Regions from separate parts of the Sphingomonas sp. CL5.1 genome, predicted to be linked through region 2. Evidence: riboswitches for the same ligand, from Rfam matches in the RefSeq annotation. Region 2 holds a riboswitch; the other holds the start of a gene.
The links. A riboswitch is a leader RNA that binds a small molecule or an ion and turns the genes downstream of it on or off. The one in region 2 is predicted to bind cobalamin.

Region 1 (3,667 bases), 1.3 Mb from region 2:
GCCGATCGCCGTGATGATGTCGTTGAACTCCGAATAGCACATATGCGTGTGGATCTGCGTCTCCGGCGCGACACCTGAGGCGGAGATGCGGAAACATTCCACCGCCCAGTCGAGATATTGCCGCCAGTCCGCGCGGCGCAGCGGCAGGCCCTCGCGCAGCGCGGCTTCGTCGATCTGGATGATCCTCGCGCCGGCCTTTTCGAGATCGAGCACCTCGTCGCGGATCGCCAGCGCGATCTGGCGGCAGGTGTCGGCGCGCGGCTGGTCGTCGCGCACGAACGACCATTGCAGGATCGTTACCGGGCCGGTGAGCATCCCCTTCATCGGCCTGTCCGTCAGCGACTGGGCATAGCGCCACCATGCGACCGTCATCGGCTTCGGCCGCGACACGTCGCCGTAGATGATCGGCGGACGGACGCAACGCGAGCCGTAGCTCTGCACCCAGCCGGCGCGGCTGAAGGCGAAACCCGCGAGCTGCTCGCCGAAATATTGCACCATGTCGTTGCGCTCGAACTCGCCGTGGACCAGCACGTCGAGGCCGATCTCCTCCTGCCAGCGCACCGCGCGTTCGGTCTCCTCGCGCAGGAACGCCTCGTAGCCGGCGGTGTCCAGCGCGCCCTTGTCGTGCGCGGCGCGCGCCTTGCGCACCTCGGCGGTCTGCGGGAAGGAGCCGATGGTAGTGGTCGGCAGCAGGGGCAGGTTGAGGATCGCCTGCTGGCGCTTGATGCGCTGGGCGAACGGCTGTTCGCGGCGCGCCCATTCGGCATCCACCCCGGCCAGCCGCTCGCGCACCGCGCGGTTGTTGGTGAGGGGCGAGCGGCGGCGGCGCGCGATCGAATCCGCATTGGCGGCAAGCTCGGCGGAGATGATGTAGCGGCCTTCCGCCAGCCCGTGCCGCAGGACGGCGATCTCCTCCAGCTTCTGCGTCGCGAAGGCGAGCCAGTCCCTGATCTCCGGATCGAGCTTCGTCTCCAGCGCGAGATCGACCGGCGTGTGGAGCAAGGAGCAGGACGGCGCGATCTGCACCGCCGCGCGCCGCTTCGCCACCGACTCATAGCGATCGAGCAGGGCGGTGAGGTCCGCCTTCCAGATGTTGCGGCCGTCGATCACGCCGAGCGACAGGACAAGATCCTCGCGCGCGTCGGACAGCACCGCGTCGAGTTGTCCGGGCGCGCGGACCAGATCGACGTGCAGCCCCGCGACCGGCAGCGCCAGCGCGGTGGCGAGATTGTCGCCCAGCGCGCCGAAATAGGTGGCGAGCATCAGCCTGATACCGCTTACCTTGCCCAGCTCGGCATAAGCCGCTCGATAGGCGTCGCGCGCTTCGTCGGAGAGATCGAGCACCAGCGCCGGCTCGTCGATCTGCACCCAGTCCGCGCCGGCGTAACGGAGCCGCTCGAGCAGTTCGGTATAGACCGGCAGCAGCGCCGGCAGCAGCGATAATGGATCGAAGCCCTCGACGCGGGACTTGGCGAGCAGCAGCCACGTCACCGGGCCGAGAATCACCGGGCGGGTATGGTAACCTAGCGCCTTGGCTTCCCTGAAATGCTCGATTGGCTTGGTGGTGGAGAGCGCGAAGATTTGATCCGGCGCGACCTCCGGCACCATGTAGTGGTAATTGGTGTCGAACCACTTCGTCATTTCCTGCGCCGGCACGTCCGCGCCCGCGCCGTGGCCGTGCGCGCAGCCTTCGTCATGCGCCTCGGTCCGCGTGCCGCGCGCCATCGCGAAATAGACGTCGAGCGAATCCGCCGCGCCCAGCCCGCGATAGATGTCGGGAATCGCGCCGAGCATCACGCTGGTGTCCAGCACCTGATCGTAGAAGGAGAAATCGTTGCTCGGGATCACCTCGATCCCGGCCGCCTTCTGTCGGTCCCATGTCGCGGCGCGCAGGGCGCGGGCGGTGTCGAGCAGCGTGACCTGATCGATCCTGCCGGCCCAATAGGCTTCGGTGGCGGTCTTCAGCTCGCGGCGCGGGCCGATGCGGGGGAAACCGAGATTGGCGGCGGAAACGGACATCATGCACTCCTGATCTTGCCGGAAGGAAGGACCAGGATGGCGCGCGCGAGAGGACGAACGGACGCGGCCCGCGCTCGACGGCGGACGCGCGACGCTTCGGCGTCTGGCGCGATCCACCGGAGGAACCCCCGTCCGAGGAACGTTATCGCGTCGAAGGCAGGTCTCCTGGCTCACGGGTCAGCACGTCGGCCCCGGCCTTCCCGATGCCCGCGCGGGCACCAGTGACACGTCATGGGGCCGCCGCTCGCCGCTCACAGTTGCGGGGGGCAGCGCCGGATTCCGCCCCGAAAGACGCCACCGGCTTCCCGTCTTAGCCCCGTCGCCACGAGTGGAACGGGGAACCTCGACCCGCATCTGATCGCGCATATCGTTGCGCCTGTCAACAATGATATAAAGATATCTTTATGTCGTTATTTCATGTGTCGTGCGCAAAAAGAACGGGCCGCGAAGGCTCCCCAGCCGTCGCGACCCGCCGTCACCGCGAGCGGTGATCGCTTCAGCCCTGCGGGATGCCCTCCGGCACGATCGTTCGGACGATCGAGGCGTCGAGCGCCTCGTAATCATGCAGGCCGATCGTGTCGTAAAGCTCGGCGCGGGTCTGCATCCGGTCGACCATGTTGTGCGCGCCGCCGTCGCGGGCGATCGCGGCATAGAGGTCCGCCTGCGCCTTGTTGGCGACGCGCAGCGAGGAGACGGGCCAGATCACCATCTTGTAGCCCATCTCCTCGAATTCCCGCGCGGTGTAGAAGGGCGTCTTTCCGAACTCGGTCATGTTGGCGAGTAGCGGCACGCCGGGCATGGCAGCGGCGAATTTCTCGAACATCTCGCGCGTCACGAGCGCTTCGGGGAAGATCGCGTCCGCGCCCGCCGCGACATAGAGCTTCGCGCGCTCGACCGCCGCATCGAAGCCCTCGACGCCCGCCGCGTCGGTGCGCGCGACGACGACGATATCACGCGCCGCCTTCCGCGCTGCCGCCACCTTGGCCGCCATGTCGTGCGCGTCGGCGAGCTTCTTGCCGTTCAGGTGGCCGCATTTCTTCGGCAGTATCTGGTCCTCCAGATGCAGCGCGCCCGCGCCCGCATCCTCGAAGGTGCGGACCATGTGCATCACGTTGAGCGCCTCGCCGTATCCCGTGTCGCCGTCGACCAGCAGCGGCAGGCCGGACGAGCGCACGATCTGGCGGATGAAGAACGCCACCTCGTCCACCGTGATGATGCCGAGATCGGGCAGCCCCATCGAGGCGGTCATCGCCGCGCCGGACAGGTAGAGGCCATCGAATCCGGCGTTACGTGCCTGGATCGCGGCCTGTCCGTTATGCGCGCCGGGCAGGCGATAGATGCCGGGCCGGGCGAGCGCGGCGCGGAAGCGTTTGCCGGCGGGTTCGGTCGGCAGGTCGTCGGCAACGAGATAGGGCATGTGGACTCCTCAGGCGTGCGCTTCGCCGCGCTCCGCTAGTGACACGAACTTGAGATTTTCGGGTCCGGTATAATTGGCGGAGGGGCGGATGATCTTATTGTCCTGTCGCTGCTCGATCACATGCGCCGCCCAGCCGGAGGTGCGCGCGATCACGAACAGGGGCGTGAACATCGCGGTCGGCACGCCCATCAGATTGTACGAGACGGCGGAGAACCAGTCGAGGTTGGGGAA
Region 2 (3,667 bases):
CAGGCGCAAGTGGACGCGCTGGCGGAAGCCGCCACCAAGATCGTCGAGGCCCACGAGGGCAAGGTCGTCAAGACCGAGACCTGGGGGCTGCGCAGCCTTGCCTATCGCATCGCGAAGAACCGCAAGGCGCATTACGTGATGATCGAGATCGACGCCCCCGGCGACACCATCGCCGAGCTGGAGCGCCAGAACCAGATCAACGAGGACATCATCCGCTACATGACCATCAAGGTCGACGCCCATGAGGCCGGCCCGTCGGTGATGATGCGCAAGCAGGAGCGTGACCGCGAGCGTCGCGCCGAGCGTGGCGAGCGCGGTGAGCGCCCGCGTCGTGACCGTGAAGAGGAGCTCGCATAATGGCCCGTCCGTTCTTCCGCCGCCGCAAGAGCTGCCCCTTCTCCGCGAAGGACGCGCCCCGGATCGATTACAAGGACGTCCGGCTGCTCCAGGGCTTCGTCTCTGAGCGTGGCAAGATCGTGCCGTCGCGCATCACCAGCGTGTCGGCGAAGAAGCAGCGCGAACTCGCCCAGGCGATCAAGCGCGCGCGTCATCTGGGCCTGCTGCCCTACGTCGTGAAGTAAGGAGCGCTCTTATGGACGTGATTCTGCTTGAGCGCATCGAAAAGCTCGGCACCATCGGCGATGTGGTGAAGGTGAAGGACGGCTTCGCCCGCAACTACCTGCTGCCGAACAAGAAGGCGCTGCGCGCCAACGAGGCCAACCGCAAGGTGTTCGAGGCCAACCGCGCCCGCATCGAGGCCGAGAACGCGAACCGCCGCGTCGACGCCGAGAAGGAGGCCAAGGGCTTCAACAACGTCGCCGTGACGATCATCCGTCAGGCGTCGAACACCGGCCAACTCTACGGCTCGGTCGCGGTGCGCGACATCGTCGAGGCGCTGGTGGCCGACAAGCACAAGGTCGCCAAGAGCCAGGTCGTGCTCGATCGCCCGATCAAGGCGATCGGCGTGTACGAGGTGAAGGTTGCGCTGCACCCGGAAGTGGCGGTGTCGGTGAAGGTCAACGTCGCCCGCTCGCCGGAGGAAGCCGAGCTTCAGGCCTCGGGCGTCGACGTGACGGCGCAGATGTTCGAGGAAGGCCGCGATCAGGGCGGCTTCACCGAGAACTATGATCCCAACGCCGAGCCGGGCGCCACCGCCGAGGTTCAGCCGGAGGAAGCGGAGCAGGCGTAAGCCCTCTCTCCTCGTGGACAGGAAAAGGCCCGTCGGAGCGATCCGGCGGGCCTTTTCGCTGCTCCGGCCCCTCCGTTGAACGAGAGTCCATCTTCATCATTGCGCCGTGCCGCAGTTCCGCTATGGGCGCGCCTGAGGAAGTCATTCCTCGCAAGATCGCGCCGGTGCCCGAAAGGGCTTAATATGGGAACGCGGTGAGGCACGTCCGAAAGGCGCGCCGAATCCGGGGCTGTCCCTGCAACTGTAAGCGGCGAGCGCGATGCACTGCCCGGATTCGTCCGGGCGGCCACTGGGGCAACCTGGGAAGGCGTGCATCGGGCCGTGACCCGCGAGCCAGGAGACCTGCCGGCGTATTGGTCGCTCTTGCCTTGGTCCAGGGAGAGACCGGGGCACGGTATCCATCCGTCTGAGCGGCGAACATGCGGCGGGGGCCGCATCGGCGCGCGGGTGGGTGCATTGGCGTCCGCTCACCATCGCACGCCGACCGCTCGCATCGGGCGGCCGCTCCCTCCGTCAGGCTCGCGACGCCGCGGGGGGAATACCCATGAAGACCAGTTATGTTTCGTTGCTGGCGATCGTCATCGCCGGTCAGGCCCATGCCGAGGATATGGCGGCCGTGGACGCGGCGGCGGGCGACGATGTCGTCGTCACCGCCAGCCGCTCAGGCGACGCGATCCCGCTCGACCTGATCGGCTCGTCGGTCACCGTGATCGACGATCGGGAGATGCAGGACCGCCAGACGCGCATCGTCGCCGACGTGCTGCGCGACGTGCCAGGCGTGGCGGTCAACCGCAACGGCGCGATCGGCGGGCTGATCGATATCCGCATCCGCGGCGCCGAGGCCAATCAAACCCTGGTGTTCATCGACGGCATCAAGGCCGAAAACCCCTATAGCGGCACCTATGACTTCGGCACGCTGCTCAACGACGAGGCGTCGCGGATCGAGGTGCTGCGCGGCCAGCAAAGCTCGCTCTACGGCTCGGACGCGATCGGCGGCGTCATCACCTACACCACGCTCTCGGGCCGCGAGAAGCCGGGCTATTCGCTCCGCGCCGAGGGCGGTTCGATGGGCACCTTCTCCGGCGGCGCGCGTGCCGGCGGCGTGGTCGGCGACCAGTTCGATTATGCGCTCACGACCAGCTATTACCAGACCGACGGCTATCCCGTGGCGCCCGGCGGGAAGCTCGACGTCGGCTCCGACAACCTGGGCGCGTCGGCGAAGCTGAACTGGACGCCCGCGGCCAATTTCAAGCTGACCGCCGTCGGCCGCTACAGCCTCACCCACGCCGATCTCAACGATCAGCAGATCGCCCCCACCTCGCCGATCGTGCAGGGCTATCCGGTCATCACCGCGATCGACACGCCGGGCGACACGGCGCGCAATCGCGGCTGGTACGGGCTGGTCGGGGCGACGTGGAGCCTGTTCGACGACGCCTGGACCAACGCCGCCACCGCTGCGATCACCGACAACCGGCGTGACTTCGACGGCCCCTACGGCCCGTCCGGCGACGTCGGTCGCCGCTACCGCGCGACCTTCGACAGCACGGTGCGCTTCGGCAGCGACCATGTGAAGAACCGCTTCACGCTGGCGATGGATTACGAGCGGCAGGAATTCCGCAACACCACCGCTTATGCCGACCAGAGCACGCACGTCCTCGAGACCCGCGGCTATGTCGCCAGCTATGACGTGACGGTGGACGATCGCCTCGCGTTGGGCGCCTCCGCGCGGATCGACGACTACAACCGCTTCCGCGATGCCGCGACCTATCGCGCGACCGCCAGCTATCTCCTGCCCGGCGGCACGCGCTTCCACGCGGCCTACGGCACCGGCATCAAGGCGCCGACGCCGGGCGAATTGTTCGGCTATACGAGCGGCCTCTACATCGGCAATCCCGCGCTGCGGCCGGAACAGTCGAAGGGCTGGGAAGCGGGCGTCGAGCAGTCGCTGCTGGACAGGTCGGTGACGATCGGCGCGACCTATTTCAACAACATCTTCACCGACCAGATCGACACGACCTACGTCTATGATTCCGGCAGCGGCACCTATATTCAGCAGAGCTACAACCAGAGCGGCCGGACGCGGCAGGAGGGCGTCGAAGTCTATGCCTCCGCGCGGGTTTCCGATTTCCGGCTGGACGCGAGCTACACCTACCTGAACGCGCCGCAGACGATCGACGCGCTCGCCGGGCCGGCGCCGGGCGACGGCAGCTTCCAGTTCCCGGTGCCGATCACCGGCCAGGCGGTCCGCCGGCCGAAGGACGTCGCCTCGTTCAACGCCACCTATGCGCCGAAGTCCCTGCCGCTGACCGCCACGCTGACCGTCCGCTACAACGGCCGCCAGCGCGATTATGCCTTCAATTCCGACTATTCGCGCCTGCTGGTGGACCTGAAGGCCTATACGCTCGTCAATTTCAACGCGAGCTACGACATCGGCGCGCATGTCCAGGTCTTCGGTCGCGTGGAGAACCTGCTCGACCG

Region 1: it holds a riboswitch for cobalamin, as region 2 does, so the genes downstream of both, metE (5-methyltetrahydropteroyltriglutamate--homocysteine S-methyltransferase) here and F9288_RS11495 (TonB-dependent receptor) in region 2, are expected to answer to the same signal.

What each region holds. Positions count from the first base shown of each region.
Region 1 covers NZ_CP050137.1:3,703,808-3,707,474, reverse strand. Annotated here, with positions in the region: gene metE (5-methyltetrahydropteroyltriglutamate--homocysteine S-methyltransferase) at 1-2,022, opposite strand, end outside; cobalamin riboswitch at 2,157-2,380, opposite strand; gene prpB (methylisocitrate lyase) at 2,516-3,436, opposite strand; gene prpC (2-methylcitrate synthase) at 3,446-3,667, opposite strand, start outside.
Region 2 covers NZ_CP050137.1:2,366,874-2,370,540, reverse strand. Annotated here, with positions in the region: gene rpsF (30S ribosomal protein S6) at 1-357, shown strand, start outside; gene rpsR (30S ribosomal protein S18) at 357-581, shown strand; gene rplI (50S ribosomal protein L9) at 593-1,189, shown strand; cobalamin riboswitch at 1,335-1,554, shown strand; gene F9288_RS11495 (TonB-dependent receptor) at 1,734-3,667, shown strand, end outside.